DNA from 4 places in the Isoalcanivorax pacificus W11-5 genome. Region 3 is predicted to be linked to each of the others. Evidence: predicted binding sites of a transcription regulator. Region 3 holds the regulator's gene; each other region holds the start of a gene.
The links. The regulator LexA, encoded in region 3, represses DNA repair genes until DNA is damaged. The targets are predictions, from matches to a motif close to TACTGTNTANNTANACAGTA.

Region 1 (4,993 bases), 1.7 Mb from region 3:
GACCCGACACGCCGCCGCCCATCGACGGCACACTGATCGGCGCGCCCGGCGACAACGCGCCCCTGATTCTGGATGACACCCGCCTATACCTGTCGCGGCATTACCAGGCCGAAGGCCGCGTGGCCGCCGCCGTGCGCCATCGCCTCATGCTCCGCGAACTGCCCACGGGCCTGACCGGCCAGCTGGCCGGCACCCTGTTTCCCGACAACGCAGAGGAAACAGACTGGCAACGCATCGCCGCCATCAACTGCACCCTGCATCGCTTCGGCATCATCACCGGCGGCCCCGGCACCGGCAAAACCTGGACCGTCACGCGCATGCTTGCCCTGCAACTGCTGGTCGCCCACACACTTGCGCCGGATGACCCGCTGCCGCGCATCCGCCTCGCCGCCCCCACCGGCAAGGCGGCGGCACGCCTGACAGAATCCCTGCGCGCCGCCTTGCCGTCACTGCAGATAGATGACGCATTACGCGACGCCCTGCCGAGCGAAGCCGTCACCCTGCACCGCCTGCTCGGCGCCGGCCGCGACGGCCGCCCGCGCTACACCGCCTCACGTCCACTGCCGGTGGATATCGTGGTCGTCGACGAAGCTTCCATGATCGACCTCGGCCTGATGACCCAACTGGTTGCCGCCCTGCCCGAACAGGCCAGCCTGTATCTGGTCGGCGACCGTGACCAACTCGCTTCCGTGGAAGCGGGCAGCGTTTTTGCCGATCTGTGTGGCCAGGGCGGCACACAATTTTCCGCGCCACTTGCCGAGCGGCTGGCGCTGGAAGGCATTCATGTGCCGGACAGCGCCCAGCAGACCAGCTTGGTCGATGACACCGTTGTCCGGCTCACCCGCACGCATCGCTTCGGACACACTTCAGGTATCGCCCAACTCGCCGAGGCTGTCCGCACGGGCGACGTACGCGCCGTGCAGGCATTGCGTGACACGCCCCCGCCGGACCTCGCCTGGGCCGCCCCGGACCGCGCCGCGTTAATCCAGTACGCCGTCAACGCACTGAAGCCCATGCTCACACTGGCCGCCACCGGCGCCCCCGCCGAAGACGTCCTGACCGCCTTCGGCCGCTTCCGCATCCTCTGCGCCCTGCGTCGCGGCCCATGGGGCGTCGAACAGATCAACACACAGATCACCCGCGCACTGCGCCGCGCCGGCCTCACTGACAGCGAGGAATGGTATCCCGGCCGCGCCGTGCTGCTGACACGTAACGACTGGGCGCTGGGACTGTTCAACGGCGATGCCGGCGTCGCCGTCCTCGACCCGGAAGATGGCCAGCTCAAAGTCGCGTTCCTCGCGCCGGATGAGCAAGTGCGTTATGTGCCGCCCGTGCGCTTGCCGGCGTTTGAGGAATGCTGGGCGATGACGATTCACAAGAGTCAGGGGAGTGAGTTTGATGAGGTGGTGTTGGTGTTGCCGGAGAGTGACAGCCTGATTCTGGGGAGAGAGTTGGTTTATACCGGGATTACCCGCGCCAAAGAGCGGGTGATGATGACCATGGATGAGCGATCATTGAATGCTGCGATGAGTAGGAGTGTGTCTCGTCACACTGGTTTGGGTGATCAAATTATTTAAGGTGAGCTGAAGATGTATGAAGCGGAAAGCAAAGCAGGGTATGTCTATGTTCTTTATGATTCAAGTAATCCCCGCCTTTTAAAGATAGGGAGAACAAAAAGACATCCTCATACCAGGAAAAGAGAACTTGAAATTCACCACAAGATAAAATGGATTATTTACGCTATCCACTGGTTCCATGATTGCGAGAAGGCGGAAAGGGTGATTCACAAACTAATTAGGTCGTCAGGTTGTGTGTATAGGTCGGAGTTATATAACTATGATGCCGCCTTGGCTAACCAAGTCATTTTAAGTATCAATCAGGCAATGGAATCAACGAATCTTGTCCCGCGACGGTAAGTCAAAATCTACGCCGATGCCCGCTGCCTTGACCCTTGCCTGGATGGCGTCCACCAGTGATTCGCTCGTGTCAGATTCCTGATAAAGCGTAATCCGCAGAATATCCCGCGCTTCTTCCTCTATGGAACGACCCTGTTTCGCTGCCCGGTCGGCTAGCCTGGCCATCAAATCCTTATCCAGCCCCATGATCGTCAGGTCATTCATAAAAAGCGCCTTGCCTACCGTTAGCAATCAATGTCGGGAAGCCCTGAACGGTAGCGGCTCCCCGGTGGACGGGCAAGCAGGCGCTCAGCCCGGCATCTCCAACTCATTCAACGCCTCAGCCTGATTCTTGAACGCCTTCGCAAACACCGCCCGGTTCTTCGCCATAAAGATCCCCAGCTCTTCCCCTTGCTGTTCGCTCAGCGACGGCACGGCCTTCTGCAGCACATCGCGCAGGGTTTCGGCCAGTTCCAGCATCTTGTCGTGACGATCCGCTTCGGCCTTATCCATGAAAAGCTGCTCCGGATCCCGTGTGCTGCGATATACCACTTCGACGGCCATTCATTACCTCTGTGCCTTCCCGTTGAAAGAATGTGATAACTGTCCATATGAACAGTATGACGCAGGATAGACCAGAACGCGGTGTTTGCACAGGGGCGAGAGCCAAAGAGTGCGGTCAGCGCGCGAGGATCGCCTCGGCCAGTTTGATCACCGACAGCGGGGAACTGCCCTCGGCCTTGTTGCTGAGGGTGACGTAGGCGCGCTGTCCGGCGTTAACGGTACCGGCGATCACGTTTGCCAGGGCCTGGCGCGTGACCAGGTCTTCATCGACGAGTTTGTCGAAGGGGGAATACTGGTCGCGGGCGTCTTCGTAGCCGAAGGCACCGTGGACCGGGTTGAGGTTCCAGCGGCATACGAGTGGACCGGGCCAGAGGGCACGCAGGACTGGCAGTTGTTCGGTGATGGGCGGCATCTTGGCGTGCAGACCCAGGCAATAGGTGGCGCCGGTGTCGCGCAGGGCAGCGACAAAATCGGGCGTGAGCCACTGCGGGTCGCGGACTTCTACCGCCACGACGGCATCGGGCGCGCGCTCGTGCAGGGCGGGCAAGGCGCGCAGCAGGCGATGCAATTGGGTTATCTGGCGCGGCATCTGTTTCAGTGCGGGCATCAGCAGCGGGCTGATCTGGAACACCAGCGCGCCGAGCTTGTGGCCGAGGCCGGCGAGGGCCGGTTCGGCGAACTGGGTGATGGCGGCGTCTTCGCTGAGGAAGGCGGGGTTGTCTTCGCGCCCCTGCCCGCCGGGGCCACGAATCTGCGCGTCGGTGACGAGGCTCGGTGCCTTGATGACGAAACGGAAGTCGTCGGGCACTTGTGCTGCGTAGGCCGCGTATTGCTCGGTCGTCAGGGGGCGATAGAAGCCACGGTCCACGCCGACGGTACGAAACAGCGGATGCTGTGCGTAGGCGGGCAGGCCATCGCGGGAGAGTTGTGCTTCGGTGTAGAGCTTGTCCCACACCAGGCCGGCCCAGCCGGGGTAGTGCCAGGACGAGGTGCCCAGCCGCAGGTTGGCGGGCAGTTGCCCGGCCAGTGCGCGCAGGGTGGGGGCCTGCGGTGCGGGGCGGACGCTGGCGAGGGGCTGGTCATCCTGATCGGGAAACAGTGAATTCTGCATGCTGATCCGGGCTGCGGTAGTGCACCGCATTATCCCGGATCAGCAGAACATGTCTAACGCAGGCCGGCGACGTCCTTGTCGCTGACGGCGTCGCCGCGATTCCCCCAGCGCGTATTCAGATAATTCACCAGTGCCGCGATCTGCGCATCACTGAGCTGCCAGCCGTAGCCCGGCATGCCGTATTGCGTGTTGCCTGCGCCGGTGTCGGGGCTGCGCGCGCCGTGCAGGATCACGCGAATGGCGGAGCTGCTGTGGTCGGCCAGCACGGTCGGGTTGCCGGACAGCGCCGGGGTTACGCCGGGGTAGCCGGCGCCGTTGTCGCGGTGGCAGGTGGCGCAGTATTCGCTATAGAGTTCGCCGCCGTTGAGCACCGGCTCGTTGACGCGCGTGGTCTGCGTGGCGGGCTGGTCGGAGAGGGATTTCAGGTACACGGCCATGGCGGTCAGGTCTTCGTCGCTGAGATGCGTGGTGCTGTGCGTGATCACATCGTCCATCGGGCCGGAGACGGAAAGCTGGTTGCTGAAGCCGGTTTTCAATAATGCCACCAGCGCCGGCACCGACAGGCCGCCGATGCCGGTACGCCAGTCGCCACGCAGGCTGGTGGCCCACCAGCCATCCAGTGTGGCGCCGCTGAGGTAGGCGTCGTCGGCGTCGGTCAGCGCTTTTTCCTGGAATGCGATGCCGCGCGGGGTGTGGCAGGCACCGCAGTGGCCCAGACCCTGCACGAGATAGGCGCCGCGATTCCATTCGGCATCCTGTTCGCTGTCGGCTTCGTACACCCCTTCCTTGAGGAACATCATTTTCCACATCGCCAGCGGCCAGCGCATGGACAGCGGCCAGGGGATGTCGGCGTCTTTGTTGGGTTGCGAAACGGGTTCCACGCCGTGCATGAAATAGGCGTACAGGTCGGCGATGTCATCGTCGCTGACTTTGGCAAACGAGGGGTAGGGCATGGCCGGGTAAAGATGGTGGCCGTCGCGTGCCACGCCTTCGCGCATGGCGCGGGTGAAATCCTCCAGCGTGTAGTCGCCGATGCCGGTGTCCTTGTCCGGGGTGATGTTGGTGGTGTAGATGGCGCCGACAGGTGTTTCCATCGGCAGGCCGCCGGCGAGTGATGCGCCGCCGGGTGCGGTGTGGCAGGCGACGCAATCGCCGATGCGGGCGAGGTATTCGCCGCGTTGGATCTGTTCAGCATCCGCTGCGTGCAGCAACGGTGTCAGCGCGAGCAGGGGCGCGATAAGCAGTGCCGTATGGCGCATGATCAGCCCTCCCCGTTGAGTTCGTTGACCGCGCGCCAGGCTTCGTCGATGGCCGCATGCATGTACGGGCTCCAGCCCGAATCGGAGTTGGCGATGGCCACCTGGCCGTGGGCCTGCCGCGCCAGGTTGATGGTCTGCTCCGCCTGGTCTGAATCATCGAACAG
Region 2 (4,993 bases), 400 kb from region 3:
CGCCGGTTCCAGTGGCGGCACCGCTGCGGCAGTGGCCGCCAACTTCGGCGCAGTGGGCCTGGGCAGTGACACCGGCAACTCGATCCGGGGGCCCTCCTCGCATGCCTCACTGGTCGGTCTGCGCAGCACCATGGGCCTGGTCAGCCGTGACGGTGTCATTCCGCTGAACCTGGACCGTGATGTGGTAGGCGGCATGACCCGCACCGTGGAGGATACTGCACGCATCCTGAACGTCATCGCCGGCAATGATCCGGCGGACCCCATCACCTCGCTGAGTGAGGGTCATGTGGCGCCGGACTACACCGCCGCGCTGGACAAAAATGCCCTGCAAGGTGCCCGTATTGGCGTGTTCCGCCATCTGATTGCCAGTGACGCCGACCCGGCGGTCCTGACATTATTTGAACAGGCACTGGCCGACCTGCGGGCGCAGGGTGCGGAATTGATTGATCCGTTCGAGATTGCCGATTACGACGACCTGTTGCGCGGCGCCACCTCCTGCCGACGTTTCAAGTACGACCTGGAAAACTATCTGGCTTCTCTCGGCCCCGATGCCCCGGTGCACACCCTGCAGGACATCATCGACAGCGGCCTGTTCTCCGCAGTGCATGCCAGCAGCCTGCGCAGCAATAATGAGGTGGTCGGCGCACCGGACGAACAGACGCCCCCCTGCCTGGGGGAAGCCGGCAATATCCGTGACAATCCCGGCCGTCAGACCTTCCGCGACACCATGGTCAACGCCATGACCGACGCCGGTCTCGACGCCATGGTCTATCCCACCTGGGATAACGCCGCCCAACCGCTGAACAACCTCAGCGACCTGCCCTCCAACAAAGGCGACAACAGCCAGGGCCTGGCGCCCGCCTCAGGCCAGCCAGCCATTACCGTGCCAATGGGATTTGACGCCGATGGCCTGCCCCTGGGGTTGCAAATCTATGGCCTGCCGTTCTCGGAAATGACGCTGATCGGTTTTGCCTACGCCTACGAACAGGCCACGCTGCACCGGCATCAGCCACCGCTTTACCCGGCACTGGACTGATATCTGCACCCCGGCAACGGACTGCCCGGTTGCTCACCGGCTTGCCCGCACCATGAAGGCACTCGCCGCAGCCGCTGCTGCGGCGATATTTTCCCTATGCGTCAGGCCGCTGGCCTTGCGCGGTTTCAGATCATGGTCACCATCCGGCACCCAGTGCAGGCTGACGTTTTGCCCCAGCAGATAGCCCGCCACCTGCTCCTGCGTGCCAAACGGGTCACGCACGCCCTGGCACACCAGCATCGGCACGGGCAGCCCCGGCAGATGCGCGGTGCGCGTTGTGGCCAGCTTGCCGGGTGGATGAAACGGATAGCCAAAACACACCACGCCCGGCACATTGGCGCCCTCTGCCGCCAGCAGGCTGGCCATACGGCCGCCCATGGATTTGCCACCGATAAAACAGCGCGCTGAATCGGGCATGGCCCGCAAGGCATCATGAAATGCCGCCAGCAGCACCGGCTGCCGGTCCGGCGGCCGCTTGCCGCCCCCGGCACGACGGCGCGCCATGTAGGGAAATTCAAACCGGGCGACGGCAATGCCGTGCACCACCAGCGCCGTGCTCATGGCCGTCATGAAATCGCTGTCCATCGGTGCACCGGCGCCATGGGCAAACAGCAACGTCGCATGTGGTTTACCTGCGGGTCGGTCCCAGAGCAAGGCAGAAGGTTCAGACATCGCGCCATCCTGCAGATCATGGTTATCAGGCAGGCATGATGCCCACGCCTCAGAACAACGACAACTGCTGCTCCGGCCGCCGGAACAGATCGGTGCGCAACCGGCGCGAGCGCCCCACCATGCCGTGGCGACGCAACGCAATATCGAAGCGCTGCGCGATCAGGTCTGCCCAGGCGCCCTGTCCGGTCTGGCGCACGAACCATTCGCTGCGATAATCACGCCCGCCATGCAAGCCATTCACCACCGACATCACTTTCGCGGCGCGCTGCGGAAAATGCGTGGCCAGCCACTGCTGCCACAGCGGATGCACCTCATGCGGCAAACGCAGCACCACGTAACCGGCCTGCGTGGCGCCGGCCTCGGCACTGGCGGCGACAATCGCTTCCAATTCGTGGTCATTGATAAACGGGATCACCGGCGCAAACAGCAACGTCACCGGCACACCGGCGCGGGTCAGCTCACGGATCACCTCCACCCGCCGGCTGCCGGCACTGGCGCGGGGTTCCAGCATCGACTTGAGCCGGTTATCCAGCGTGGTCACCGACATCGCCACCGACACCAGCGACTGCTCTGCCAGCGGCGCGAGAATATCCAGATCCCGCAGCACCAGCGAACTCTTCGTGATCAGTGTGACCGGGTGCTGAAACGCCGCCAGGACCTGCAATAGCCGCCGGGTGATCTCGCGGCTGCGTTCCGCCGGCTGATACGGATCGGTGGCGGCACCGATGGCCACCGGCTGGCATTGGTAGCTTTTGCGCATCAACTGCTGGCGCAACACCAGGTCGGCGTTGTCCTTGCAGAAAATCTCCGTCTCGAAATCCAGCCCCGGCGACAGTTCCAGGTAGCTGTGCGTGGGCCGTGCAAAGCAATAGATGCAGCCGTGCTCACAACCGCGGTACGGGTTGATGCTTTGGGAAAACGGAATATCCGGCGACTGGTTGCCCACCAGAATGCTTTTGCACTGTTCAGCGTGCAGCCGGGTGGGCCGCACTGACGGCGCACCGTCTTCGGCCTGCTGCGCCGCCGCGCCCTGCTCGCCCGGCTCGAATTCCGTCACCGTGCGGATAAACCGCCCCGGCAGATTGCTGGTGCTGCCCCGGCCTGTGGTCATGTCTCAAAACCAGATACTGATCATATGGACAGTATTTCACCAGAATGTCATATCGCTTGCAATCGTGATGGCGGTCCCACCTTCCGTGACGCAAGATAAGGCAAAGTTCTGGTGTTGCTCGTCACGGTAAAACAGGAGCTTCTATGATCGATCTCTACACCGCCGCCACGCCGAATGGCTGGAAAGCCTCGGTCACGCTTGAAGAGATGGGCCTGCCGTACAACGTCATTGCGCTGGACCTGATGAAGGGGGAGCAGAAAAAGCCCGGTTTTCTGAAGATCAATCCCAACGGCCGCATCCCGGCCATTGTCGATCATGACAACGGTGATTTTCCGGTTTTCGAATCCGGTGCCATCATGATCTACCTGGCGGAAAAGACCGGCATGCTGATGCCTGCCGACGCCAAGGGGCGTTCACAGGTCATCCAGTGGCTGATGTTCCAGATGGGCGGCCTCGGCCCGATGATGGGCCAGGCGAATGTGTTTTTCCGCTACATGCCGGAAAAAATCGAAGTCGCTATCGACCGCTACCAGAACGAATCGCGCCGCCTGCTGACCGTGCTCGACACGCGTCTGGCGGACAATGAATTCCTCGCCGGCGACTATTCCATCGCCGACATCGCCAACTGGTGCTGGGCACGCACCCATGCCTGGTCCGGCGTGGACATCACCGGGCTGGATCATCTCAAGCGCTGGCTGGATCAGATCCGCGCCCGTGCGGCAGTGGACCGGGGTGTGAAGGTACCGGGGGAGCCGGAACCGGCGAAGGTGCTGGAAGCGGCAAAAACCATCGTGCAGAGATAGAAGGCGTCGGACGCTAAAAGAACAACACGGAATCAACCGCCGGGATACTGTGGCAGCAAGTTTTTTGCGTCCGACGTCAGACGTCCGACGTCCGACCGCCCCCTTCCTCCACGGTCCTCACCCGATACTCCCCCTGCTTGTCTTTCGTCCGCGCCATGCGCGCCAGCGCCTTGCGATATGCCCGCGCGCCGATGGCATACAGCATTGCCTGCCCACCGGGCACATAGCGCCACATCCAGTACGACACCCGCCCCAGCCCTTTCAGCAGCTTGATGCCGGCGTATTCCCCGGCATCCTCAATCTCCATGCCGGTCACGTATTCATTGCCGGACAGCCAGCGGCAGCTTTGATACAGGAACTTGCGCGCCATCGGTTCGCTGACGCCGGCCATGCGCCGCGCCGCACTGGCGGCGACGTTGTCCATGACCTGGCGCGTACGCGCATCGAGCCGTTCCGGGCGTGCCTGGTGCTTGAGGCTGGCGAGAAAAAACGATTGCTGATCCGGCACGGAGTCCGGCAGCACTTCCGCGCGGATACCGAGCACATGGCCGGTATAGCGCCAGAGCAGATTGAAGGAAGCCAGTTCGCGGTCGTTGAAATGGATATTCATCATCGCCAGGCTGCGAATATTCAGATAGCCGAACAGACCCAGCGTAATGGCCAGGTCCTGCTGGTTGATCGGCACCTCGACCGGGTGGGCAAAGCGGCCGCTGTCGACCAGGAAGCGGCGGATCGCCGCGTGCAGCATGCGCACCCGCATCAGCAGTTCGTGCCCTTCCCCGCCCGGCTCCAGGTTGCCCGGGAAGGCCATGCGCAACACCATGGCGGCGGTTTCATCCAGCCGCCGGCTGGAATCGCCACTGAGCATGCCGGTCATCGAGGTCACCAGCGCCATCTTCACAAACACGGCACCGCCCACCAGGCTGCCGGTAAACAGCGCAATGCCCATGTTGACCGGAAACGCCGCCAGCATCCGCTGGCCGGTACGCATGGCCTCGAAGTCCGCCCACTCGGGTATGTCATTGCAGGCGTCCAGAAACGCCTGGTACACACCGCCTTCCTGCGCGGCGCGCTCGCGCACGACGCCCAGCAGATCGTGAAAGCCGGTCAAGGCACCTTCCGCCGCCAGCGCGGCCACCACCTCATCCGCCAGCGGGTCCCCCTGCGTGCGCAGCTGGTCGAGGTACGCCTCGGTATAGGGCGGCGTGAAACGCAGCGAATCGCGGGCCGGGATGGTACCCAGTGGCGGCAGGACGGTGGTAAGCATGAACTTCTCCAGTGACAGGCAACGCCGGGGACGCGGTGCTGACGATAAACAGCGCCGGCAAAACCGGCTGGTTCTGGCGCTCACATTGCCGCCGGGCAGCCCGC
Region 3 (4,993 bases):
GCTCGTCGATCACCTTTTCCTTGCCAGGCAGGATCTCGTACTGCGCCGCCCATTGCCGCTCCGGGTCGACACCCATACGGTTGATCAACTGGTCACGGGCCTTCTTTTTCTTGTAGCGCTCGCGCTCCTCTGGCGGCAGCGAGCGGGTGTAGGCCGCCTCTTTGGCCCGCTCACTGGGGCTGCTCTTGGCGCCGCCACTCACCGGCAGGTCACGCACGTGGCCCACGCTGGACTTGACGATGAAATCGTCGCCCAGATAGCGGTTAATGGTCTTCGCCTTGGCCGGCGACTCAACAATCACAAGCGATTTGGCCATCAGTTTTCTGCACTCAGCTCTCGGTTATGCGCCCGGTATTTGCCCTGGCGCGACCCGCCGGCTCCTGTCCGGCGGCCGCCTATTTACGCAAGCGGCCACCGCCGAGGTCAAGGCGAGCCTGTCCAGGCACCACCTCGCCAGCACCTGCCGGGCAGCCTTTGCGGCCCCGCCACGGCCGATGCCGCGTGCTCTCGCGGCTGCTTTATACCACCGCAGCCACCCCGGACGGCAAGCTTCCGTGGATGTGGACAGGCGGAATCGTTCACTGAGATGATGGCGGAGCCGATGAAAACGTCGTGGAGACAGGCCTGATGCCGGGCAAAGGCCGGCGGGAGACATCAGATGAGTGAGAGTTACCGGGATGTACTGGTCGCCATCGATGGCAGCGAGGAATCGCGGCATATCCTGACCCGCGCACTCTCCATCGCCTGCACCGGCGGCGGCCGTCTGCACCTGCTGCACGTGATCGAGCCGCTGGCGCTGGCGTATGGCGCCGACGTGCCGATGGACGTCACCGAACTGCAAAGCAGCCTGATGGACCAGGCACGGGAGAACGTGAACCGCTATGCGACCGAATTCTCCATTCCCCCGGACAGGGTCCATGTGGAACTCGGGTCCATCGAAAAGACCATTCAGGAAAAGGCCGATGTGCTGTGCGCCGACCTGATCGTGATCGGCAGCCACACCCGCAGCGGCCTGGCCCTGCTGCTCGGCTCCACCGCCCGAGGCGTGGTGCCCGGTGCGCACTGTGATGTCCTGGCGGTGAAAATCCGGCGCAGCTGAGGCCAGCCTGTTGCAGCGCGTCCGGCCCGGCCTACCCCAGCGCGCCGGTCGATGCCGGCGTACCGTTCCAGCGGCACAGCAGATCGGCCAGTATGTGCGCCTGCTGATGCAGCGCCACCAGTTCCGCCTGCGATCCCCGTTCGCCGCTGAAGACCGGCACCTTGCGCAGCAGCGACACCACCTCGTGGTGAGGCTCCTGCATGCGGTTCACTTCCAGCGTCCAGCGGATGTTGTGCACCACCATGTGATAGAAGGCCAGCTTGGTCGGCAGCGTGAACACGGAAAAATCCGTGATGTTGCTGAAGAAGACAAAATCGATCCGCGCCAGCACCGCTTCGCGTGTCGCCGCATCGACACAGATCGTTGCAGTGCGCGGCGTATCACGCAGCATCGACAAGGTGCCGAACACTTCGCCGGGAGAAATATGATTGAGCACTTTCGGCGCTGTGCCCGGCCCGGGCGATGCGTCGGCGAGCACCGCAAGCTGGCCACGCAACAGAAAGTACAGGCCGCTGTCGCTGCCCCCCTGGCGAATCACCACATCGCCGCTGCCCGCCTCGAGCAATTCGCAACGTTCCAGCAGCACATCGAACTGGGCCGCATCCTGCCGCAGTATTTCATTGAAGAACGGCACGCCAGACACCAGACGCCGGATGCGATCCGGCGTGTAGATGGCACGTTCCACTGCTTTCATTACCACTGTGTTCAACCCCCCCGGGTTTTCAGGACCGCCACCTGACCAAGTGACGGCAATCACCGCTGGCACACCACGCTGTTCCGCCACAACCCCAATGCGTCGCACAGCCGGCATGCTGCGTACATCACAGATCACTCTGCGAACCGGATCACACTGCCCCGCCCCACGTGGCGTGGCCCGGCGCAATCTTTATAAGCTAACCCGTTGATTAGGATTACTTATATCGGAGCCGGCCGGAATCACAGCGAGACATTCGTACACGCGTGCACACCCGACAAGTCTGCCACTGATCCGGGGGCAAATCCTATGACCTGCGGCAGGCCTGTTCAACGCCATCCATCCTCTCCTGATGACCGGTGCGTTCCGCCTCGGGGCTGATCAAAAGGCACTGTTCATTTCGACAGTGGCTGTGCTAGCATCCAGTCAACGCATGAGGACAGGCTTATGAGCGAGAAGCTTACAGTTCGTCAGCAACAGGTACTCGACTGCATCCGTCAGTTCCAGAACGACACCGGCATGGCACCGACCCGGGCCGAGCTGGCCGAGCTGATGGGGTTCCAGTCCAAGAACGCCGCATCGGACCACCTGCGTGCACTGGAGCGCAAGGGCTGTGTCCGGCTGCACAATGATCGCTCGCGCGGCATCCAGCTGCTGAACGCCGCCCTGTGGCCGGATGATGAACTGCCGGTGATCGGCCGCGTCGCCGCCGGGGTGCCGATCGAGGCAGTGGAAAACGTCGAACGCAGCGTGCCGGTACCGCAGGGCCTGTTCCGGCAGCGCCCCACCTATCTGCTGCGCGTCCAGGGCGACAGCATGAAGGATGCCGGCATTTTTGACGGTGACCTGATTGCCGTGCGCAAGACCAGCGTCGCCCGGTCTGGCCAGATCGTGGTCGCCCGGCTGGACGACGACGTGACCGTGAAAACCCTCAAGCTGAGCCCGCAGGGCGCCACCCTGATGCCCGCCAACGAGGACTACACGCCGATTCGTGTGTCACCGGATCAACTGGTCATCGAGGGCGTGTTCGTCGGCCTGATCCGCGATGCGGTGTAAGGCACGGCTGGCTGTCCTTCTGCTCTGCACGGCCTCGTTAGCGAAGGCCGTGGCAGAGCCGCTGCTCCCACCCTGCCCTGAGTCCCCCAATTGTGTGTCCAGCCTCGCCGACAATGCGCGGCATGCTGTGCCTGCCCTGCAGGCCGGCGACACCATGGAAAGCGCCAGAACAGCACTGGTCACCATGCTGGACAACCTGCCCCGCGTCACCTGGACACAGCCGGATGAACGCAGGCTGCACGCGACATTCACGACCCGCCTGCTGCGCTTTACCGATGACGTGGACTTTTATCTGCACGACGATGGCCGGGTTGAGGTACGCTCGGCCTCGCGTGTGGGATATTACGACTTCGGCACCAATCGACGCCGGGTCGATACTCTGCGTGACACCCTGCGTGATACCCTGCGTGACGCCCTGCACGACGCCCTGCACACACAGACCGGACCCACACACGCCCCATGACACACCCGCTCGCCGATATCGGTATCAACCTCACCGACAAACGCTTTCGCCCTGATCTGGATGACGTGCTTGAACGCGCCCGCGCGGTGGGTGTGCGCTGGCAACTGATCACAGGGACCGACGCGGACAGCAGCCGGCAGGCGCTGGAACTGGCACGGCAACATGACACGCTGTTCTGCACCGCTGGCCTGCACCCTCATCAGGCCAGCGCGTTCACGCCGGCCCTGCTCAGTGAACTCGACGCCCTCACCCGCGCTGAACAGGTACGGGCCATTGGCGAAACCGGGCTCGATTTCAATCGCGATTTTTCTCCCCGCGCCATGCAGGAAAAGGCCTTCGCCGCGCAACTGGCACTCGCCGTCACACAACAGAAGCCGGTTTTTCTGCACCAGCGCGATGCGCATGCGCGCTTTCTGCCTATTCTGCGTGAACAGCGCGATCAGCTCCCCGATGCCGTGGTGCACTGTTTTACCGGCACGCAACGGGAACTGTTCGATTATCTGGACATGGATTGCCACATCGGCATCACCGGCTGGTTATGCGATGAACGGCGCGGCGGTACGCTGCAGGCGCTGGTGCATAACATCCCCGCAGATCGCCTGCTGGTGGAAACCGACGGCCCGTATCTGTTGCCCCGTGACCTGCCGGAAAAACCGCCCGTCAAAGGACGCAATGAACCGTCGCTGCTACCGTGGATTGTGAAGCGGCTCGCCGAATGCCGGGGAGAGGACGTGCAGCAGGTGGCCGACGCCACTTACCGGAACAGCTGCCGGATGTTCGGGGTTGCATTGTAGGTGGATCCCGCTCCATCACGCCGGTGCATTACTCGCGCACCAACCGCTCCCTCACATCCAGCAATCCGAACGGCCAGTCCAGTTCACGCCCGGCATAGCGCACCACCGGGATGCGTTCACCGTACGCTTCGATCAGCGCATCCTCCTCGGCAATATCAATCTTCTCGATCTGCGCCATCGGCAGTGCCTGCCGCAGCAGGGCTTCTGCCTGCTCGCACAGATGGCAACCGAGCGTGGTCAGCAGCTCAATCTTCATGGCCGTGGGTAATCCTGTAGCAATGGTGAATGCGCTCGTTGCGACTGAAATCCGGCGGAATGCTCCAGCGCGTAATATCTTCCACCACATACCAGCGGCGAATATTTTCCTCCAGCTCAAAGCGACGGAAATTACAGGAAAAATAGAGCGTGCCGCCGGGCTCCAGCCGCTTCATCAAGGCACGGATCAGATCACCGTGGTCGCGCTGGACGACAAAATCATCCCGGCTCTTGTTGTTCGAGAACGTCGGCGGGTCACAAAAAATCAGGTCAAATTGCTGCGGCGTGTCCTCCACCCACTGCCGGACATCGGCACGCACCAGTTCATGCTGCCGCATGCCAAACCCGTTCGCGGCCAGATTGCAGCCGGCCCAGTCCAGGTAGCGACGTGATGCATCCACAGTCACTGTGCGCGAGGCGCCTCCCAGTGCCGCATGCACAGACGCCGCACCGGTGTAGCCGAACAGGTTGAGAAACCGTTTGCCGCGCGCTTCCTCACCCAGCCGCAGGCGCATCGGGCGATGGTCCAGGAACAACCCGCTGTCGAGGTAATCGCGCAGGTTGATCAGCAGCCGTGCTTCGCCTTCCGTGACCACATGATAGTCACTACCCTGATCCAGCTTCTGGTACTG
Region 4 (4,993 bases), 850 kb from region 3:
GGAACTGGTGGACATCGGTGACCTGCTCGCGAACGTGGACTTCAAGGTGTTCTCCGGCCCGGCCAACGATCCGGCCGGCCGCGTGGCTGCACTGCGCGTGCCGGGCGGGTGCGAAATCAGCCGCAAGGAGATCGACGACTACACCAAATTCGTCAGCATCTACGGTGCCAAGGGCCTGGCCTATATCAAGGTCAACGACCTGGCGGCCGGCAACGATGGCCTGCAGTCACCGATCCTGAAATTCCTCACCGATGACGCGATCCAGGGCATCCTCGAACGCACCGGCGCAGCCACCGGCGACCTGATCTTCTTCGGCGCCGACAAGGCGAAGATCGTCAACGAAGCGCTGGGTGCGCTGCGTATCCGCGTGGGTCATGACCGTGGCCTGGTGCAGGGCGACTGGGCACCGCTGTGGGTGGTGGATTTCCCGATGTTCGAACAGGACGACGACGGCAGCTGGGCGGCCTTGCACCACCCGTTCACCAAGCCGTCGTGCACACCGGAAGAACTGGTGGCCAACCCGGGTGCGGCACTGTCGCGCGCCTATGACATGGTGCTCAACGGCACTGAACTGGGCGGCGGCTCGATCCGTATTCACGAGCCGACCATGCAGCGCGCGGTGTTCAAGGCGCTGGGCATCAGTGATGAGGAGGCGGAAGAGAAATTCGGCTTCCTGCTCGACGCGCTCAAGTTTGGCGCGCCGCCGCACGGTGGCCTGGCCTTTGGTCTGGACCGGATGGTGATGCTGATGACCGGCTGCGAGTCGATCCGTGATGTGATTGCCTTCCCGAAAACCCAGACGGCAGCCTGCCCGCTGACCCAGGCGCCCGCCGAAGTGAGCAGCCGCCAGCTGCGCGAACTGGGCATCGCCGTGCGCAAGGGCGAGTAACCCGACAGGCAACACCCAGACGGCCCGCTTTCAAGCGGGCCGTTTCGTACAGACCGCACCAGATTAATAAAGGAAGCAGCACGAGGTTGGTATGGCCGGACACAGTAAATGGGCGAACATCAAGCACCGCAAGGCGGCCCAGGATGCCAGGCGGGGCAAGATCTTCACAAAACTGATCCGTGAAATCACCGTCGCCGCCCGGCTGGGCGGCCCGGAGCCGAACGACAACCCGCGCCTGCGCGCGGTGGTCGACAAGGCCCTGACCGCCAATATGACCCGCGACACCATTGACCGCGCCATCAAGCGCGGCATCGGCAGCGACGACGGCGCCAGCATGGACGAGATCAGCTATGAAGGCTACGGCCCGGGCGGCGTGGCGGTGCTGGTGGAAACCATGACCGACAACGTCAACCGCACCGTATCGGATGTGCGCCATGCGTTTACCAAGCATGGCGGTAACCTGGGCACCAGCGGATCGGTGGCCTACCTGTTCACCAAGCGTGGTGAAATCCTGTTCGAGCCGGGTACCGATGAAGACGCGCTGATGGAAGCCGCACTGGAAGCCGGCGCCGAAGACGTACAGGTGGATGACGACGGCTCCATGACCGTGATCACTACGGCCGACCGTGCCTTTGGTGACGTGGTCGACGCCCTCAAGGCGGCAGGCTTCGAACCCGCCAATGCCGAGGTGACCATGCACCCGGCCACCGACGCCGAGGTGGACGGCGACACCGCCGAGAAGGTGATGAAGATGATCGATCACCTGGAAGATCTCGACGACGTGCAGAACGTCTACACCAACGTCCGCTTCCCGGATGATTTCGAAGGTTGACCTCGCTGGTGGTGCCGGGATACTCCGCGCGCGATTTTACCGAATACACAATCTTCCCTCTGTCGACGGCACCGGCTTCTATATATAGTAGCCACCCAATCGCCACCGGCCCGTCCGGGCCTGTGGTCGCCGTCCGGCAATCATCAGACCCACGCCCTTGCATACTGTCCATAAGTTGAGTATCAATGCCGCATGACGCGCATCCTTGGCATTGACCCCGGCTCCCGGTTCACCGGCTATGGCCTGATTGATCAGGTGGGCCAGAAGTGCCGCTTTGTGGCCTGTGGCACGATTGCCACACAAGGCGATGACATGGCGGCCCGGCTGGGACAGATTTTTGGCCAGCTCACCGAAGTGGTGAGCGCCCATTCACCCGTGGAAGTGGGCATCGAAAAAGTGTTCCTGGCCCGCAATGCGGATTCCGCGCTCAAGCTCGGGCAGGCCCGTGGCGCGGCGATTGCTGCTGTCGTGCAGACGGGGCTGCCGGTATTCGAATATTCCGCCCGCCAGGTCAAGCAGGCGCTGGTTGGCACCGGCGGTGCGGAAAAACATCAGGTCGCCCAGATGGTGTGCTACCTGCTGGGGCTGGAGAAAGCCCCACAGGCGGACGCTGCCGATGCGCTCGGCATTGCCATCTGTCACGCTCACATGCGCGTCAGCCTTGCCCGTATGGCCGGGGCCAGCGCCATCCGCAGAAGAAGAATTCGATGATTGGACGTCTCAGAGGCACCTTGCTGGAAGCGCGCCCGCCGTGGTTGCTGGTGGAAGTGGGTGGTGTCGGCTATCAGGTGGAAGCACCGATGACAGCCTTTTACCAACAGAACACACCCGGCGAACAGATTATCCTGCACACCCACATGGTGGTGCGCGAAGACGCACAATTGCTGTACGGTTTTGTCGACCGCTTCGAGCGTGAGCTGTTCCGTGCGCTGATCAAGGTCAACGGCGTCGGCCCGAAAATGGCACTGGCGATTCTGTCCGGCATTGAGGCTGAACGGCTGGTGCGCTGCATCGAAGAACAGGACACCAGTTCGCTGGTGCGCGTGCCGGGCATCGGCAAAAAGACGGCCGAGCGGCTGGTGATCGAGATGCGAGATCGTCTCGACCGGCTGGAAGGCAACCCGGTGACGGTGCCGGGCCGCGTCGCGCTGCCGGCGTCGTCGCAGGTGAATGCTGATGCCGTGGCGGCGCTGGAAGCGCTCGGTTACCGGGGCAAGGATGCAGAACAGGCGGTGGCGAAAGCGGCCGCCGGGCTGGATGACGCGGAACAGGCGGCGCTCGACAGCGCCGAACTGATCCGCAGGACGTTGCGTCTGCTGGCGCGCTGACGCAGCACGGGGACAGGCTCATGGACAGTGAACGACTGATCTCGGCGAACACCACCGGCGGTGTCGAGGAACAGCTTGAACGGGCCATCCGTCCGTCGAGCCTGGCAGATTACCGTGGCCAGCCGAAAGTCAGCCAGCGCATGGAAATCTTCATTGATGCGGCACGCATGCGTGGTGAGGCACTGGATCACACCCTGATCTTTGGTCCGCCAGGGCTGGGCAAGACCACGCTGGCGCATATCATTGCCCGTGAAATGGGTTCCGAGCTGAAAAGCACCTCCGGCCCGGTGCTGGAAAAGGCCGGCGATCTGGCGGCCATTCTCACCAATCTCGAATCCGGCGACGTGCTGTTCGTCGATGAGATTCATCGCCTGTCGCCGGTGGTGGAGGAGATCCTCTACCCGGCGATGGAGGATTACCAGCTCGACATCATGATCGGCGAAGGGCCTGCCGCCCGTTCGATCAAGATCGACCTGCCGCCGTTTACACTGGTCGGCGCCACCACACGTGCCGGCCTGCTCACGGCGCCGCTGCGTGACCGTTTCGGCATTGTGCAGCGGCTGGAATTCTATTCCGTGCCGGATCTGGCCGGCATCGTGTTGCGCTCCTGTGACATTCTCAACCTGCCCGTGGACGACGAGGGCGCCGAAGAAGTGGCGCGCCGCTCCCGGGGCACGCCGCGTATTGCCAACCGGTTGCTGCGCCGTGTGCGCGATTACGCCGAAGTGCGTGGCAATGGCCGGATCACCGGCGACATTGCCCGTGCGGCACTGGACATGCTGGAAGTGGATGCGCTGGGCCTGGACGGCACCGACCGCCGGCTGCTGTCCACCATGATGGAAAAATTCGATGGCGGCCCGGTGGGGCTGGAAAGCCTGGCGGCCGCGCTGAACGAAGACGCCGGCACGCTGGAGGAAGTGGTGGAGCCTTACCTGATCCAGCAGGGGTTCATTCATCGCACACCGCGTGGCCGGCAGGTAACCAACCATGCCTGGCGTCATTTCGGTCTGCGGCCGCCGTCGTCGTCCGTCGGGAATGCAGGGGACCTGTTCGATGTTTAACACAGTTTTCCAACGATGACGGCTACCATGGGCGCACCGCCGGAATTTAGCCTGCCCGTGCGGGTCTACATCGAGGACACCGATGCCGGCGGCATTGTGTACTACGTGAACTATCTGAAGTTCATGGAGCGTGCGCGCACTGAATACCTGCGCAGTTTTGGCTACCAGCACTACGCGCTGGCAGACGAGGATTTCCAGTTTGTGGTGCACTCCTGCGAGGTGCGTTATCTCAAGCCGGCGCGTATTGATGATGCCTTGCACGTTACGGCCGCACTGGCGCGCATTGGCCGGGCCGGGCTTGATTTTGTGCAGCAGGTCCGGCGCGACGGGGAACTGCTGTGCGAGGGCAGGGTCAAGGTGGCCTGCGTACGTGCTTCGGATCTGGTGCCGCGCGCATTGCCCACGGCGCTGCGCAGTGCCATGCAGGCGGCGTCATGATCATGAACAGGGTCTGACAAGAGCCGGCGGGCAAGGTTGGTCCAAAGGCTAATAGAGCACGTCGTCAGCGTACGGCGAGAATGAAGGAGACGGGGTAGATGCAAGTGGACTCGGATGCCATGTCCATATGGAGTCTGGTCAGTGGTGCCACGACACTGGTGCAACTGGTCATGCTGCTGCTGGTGGCGCTGTCGGTGATGTCCTGGGTAATGATCGTCACGCGCATTCGCGTGATTGGTCGTGCCCGCCGTGCCGGTGCTGCGTTTGAAGACCGTTTCTGGTCCGGTGAGGACCTGTCTTCGCTGTATCAGCAGGTAAAAAAGGACCCTGATCCGGATTCCGGGCAGCAGGCGATTTTTCGTGCCGGCTTCCAGGAATTCGTGCGTTTGTCGAAGTCCTCGCGGGATGCCGATGCCGTGATGGAAGGCGCCCAGCGTGCCATGCG

Region 1: S7S_RS17650 (YebG family protein) is a predicted target of LexA. The motif match lies at 2,497-2,516, and genes of this name have one in related genera.
Region 2: S7S_RS11800 (PA0069 family radical SAM protein) is a predicted target of LexA. The motif match lies at 2,834-2,853, and genes of this name have one in related genera.
Region 4: ruvC (crossover junction endodeoxyribonuclease RuvC) is a predicted target of LexA. The motif match lies at 1,884-1,903, and genes of this name have one in related genera.

What each region holds. Positions count from the first base shown of each region.
Region 1 covers NZ_CP004387.1:3,917,846-3,922,838, reverse strand. Annotated here, with positions in the region: gene recD (exodeoxyribonuclease V subunit alpha) at 1-1,577, shown strand, start outside; gene S7S_RS20220 (GIY-YIG nuclease family protein) at 1,590-1,916, shown strand; gene S7S_RS17655 (FitA-like ribbon-helix-helix domain-containing protein) at 1,890-2,120, opposite strand; gene S7S_RS17650 (YebG family protein) at 2,205-2,459, opposite strand; gene S7S_RS17645 (DUF72 domain-containing protein) at 2,575-3,570, opposite strand; gene S7S_RS17640 (c-type cytochrome) at 3,624-4,829, opposite strand; gene S7S_RS17635 (NAD(P)-binding protein) at 4,832-4,993, opposite strand, start outside.
Region 2 covers NZ_CP004387.1:2,658,102-2,663,094, forward strand. Annotated here, with positions in the region: gene S7S_RS11790 (amidase family protein) at 1-1,036, shown strand, start outside; gene S7S_RS11795 (alpha/beta family hydrolase) at 1,070-1,708, opposite strand; gene S7S_RS11800 (PA0069 family radical SAM protein) at 1,758-2,819, opposite strand; gene S7S_RS11805 (glutathione S-transferase family protein) at 2,963-3,622, shown strand; gene S7S_RS11810 (oxygenase MpaB family protein) at 3,699-4,889, opposite strand.
Region 3 covers NZ_CP004387.1:2,259,389-2,264,381, forward strand. Annotated here, with positions in the region: gene topA (type I DNA topoisomerase) at 1-316, opposite strand, end outside; gene S7S_RS10250 (universal stress protein) at 659-1,099, shown strand; gene S7S_RS10255 (cyclic nucleotide-binding domain-containing protein) at 1,131-1,793, opposite strand; gene lexA (transcriptional repressor LexA) at 2,241-2,849, shown strand; gene S7S_RS10265 (DUF1499 domain-containing protein) at 2,899-3,312, shown strand; gene S7S_RS10270 (TatD family hydrolase) at 3,309-4,106, shown strand; gene S7S_RS10275 (glutaredoxin family protein) at 4,135-4,362, opposite strand; gene rlmKL (bifunctional 23S rRNA (guanine(2069)-N(7))-methyltransferase RlmK/23S rRNA (guanine(2445)-N(2))-methyltransferase RlmL) at 4,352-4,993, opposite strand, start outside.
Region 4 covers NZ_CP004387.1:1,411,821-1,416,813, forward strand. Annotated here, with positions in the region: gene aspS (aspartate--tRNA ligase) at 1-889, shown strand, start outside; gene S7S_RS06295 (YebC/PmpR family DNA-binding transcriptional regulator) at 981-1,721, shown strand; gene ruvC (crossover junction endodeoxyribonuclease RuvC) at 1,914-2,432, shown strand; gene ruvA (Holliday junction branch migration protein RuvA) at 2,429-3,049, shown strand; gene ruvB (Holliday junction branch migration DNA helicase RuvB) at 3,070-4,110, shown strand; gene ybgC (tol-pal system-associated acyl-CoA thioesterase) at 4,138-4,548, shown strand; gene tolQ (protein TolQ) at 4,668-4,993, shown strand, end outside.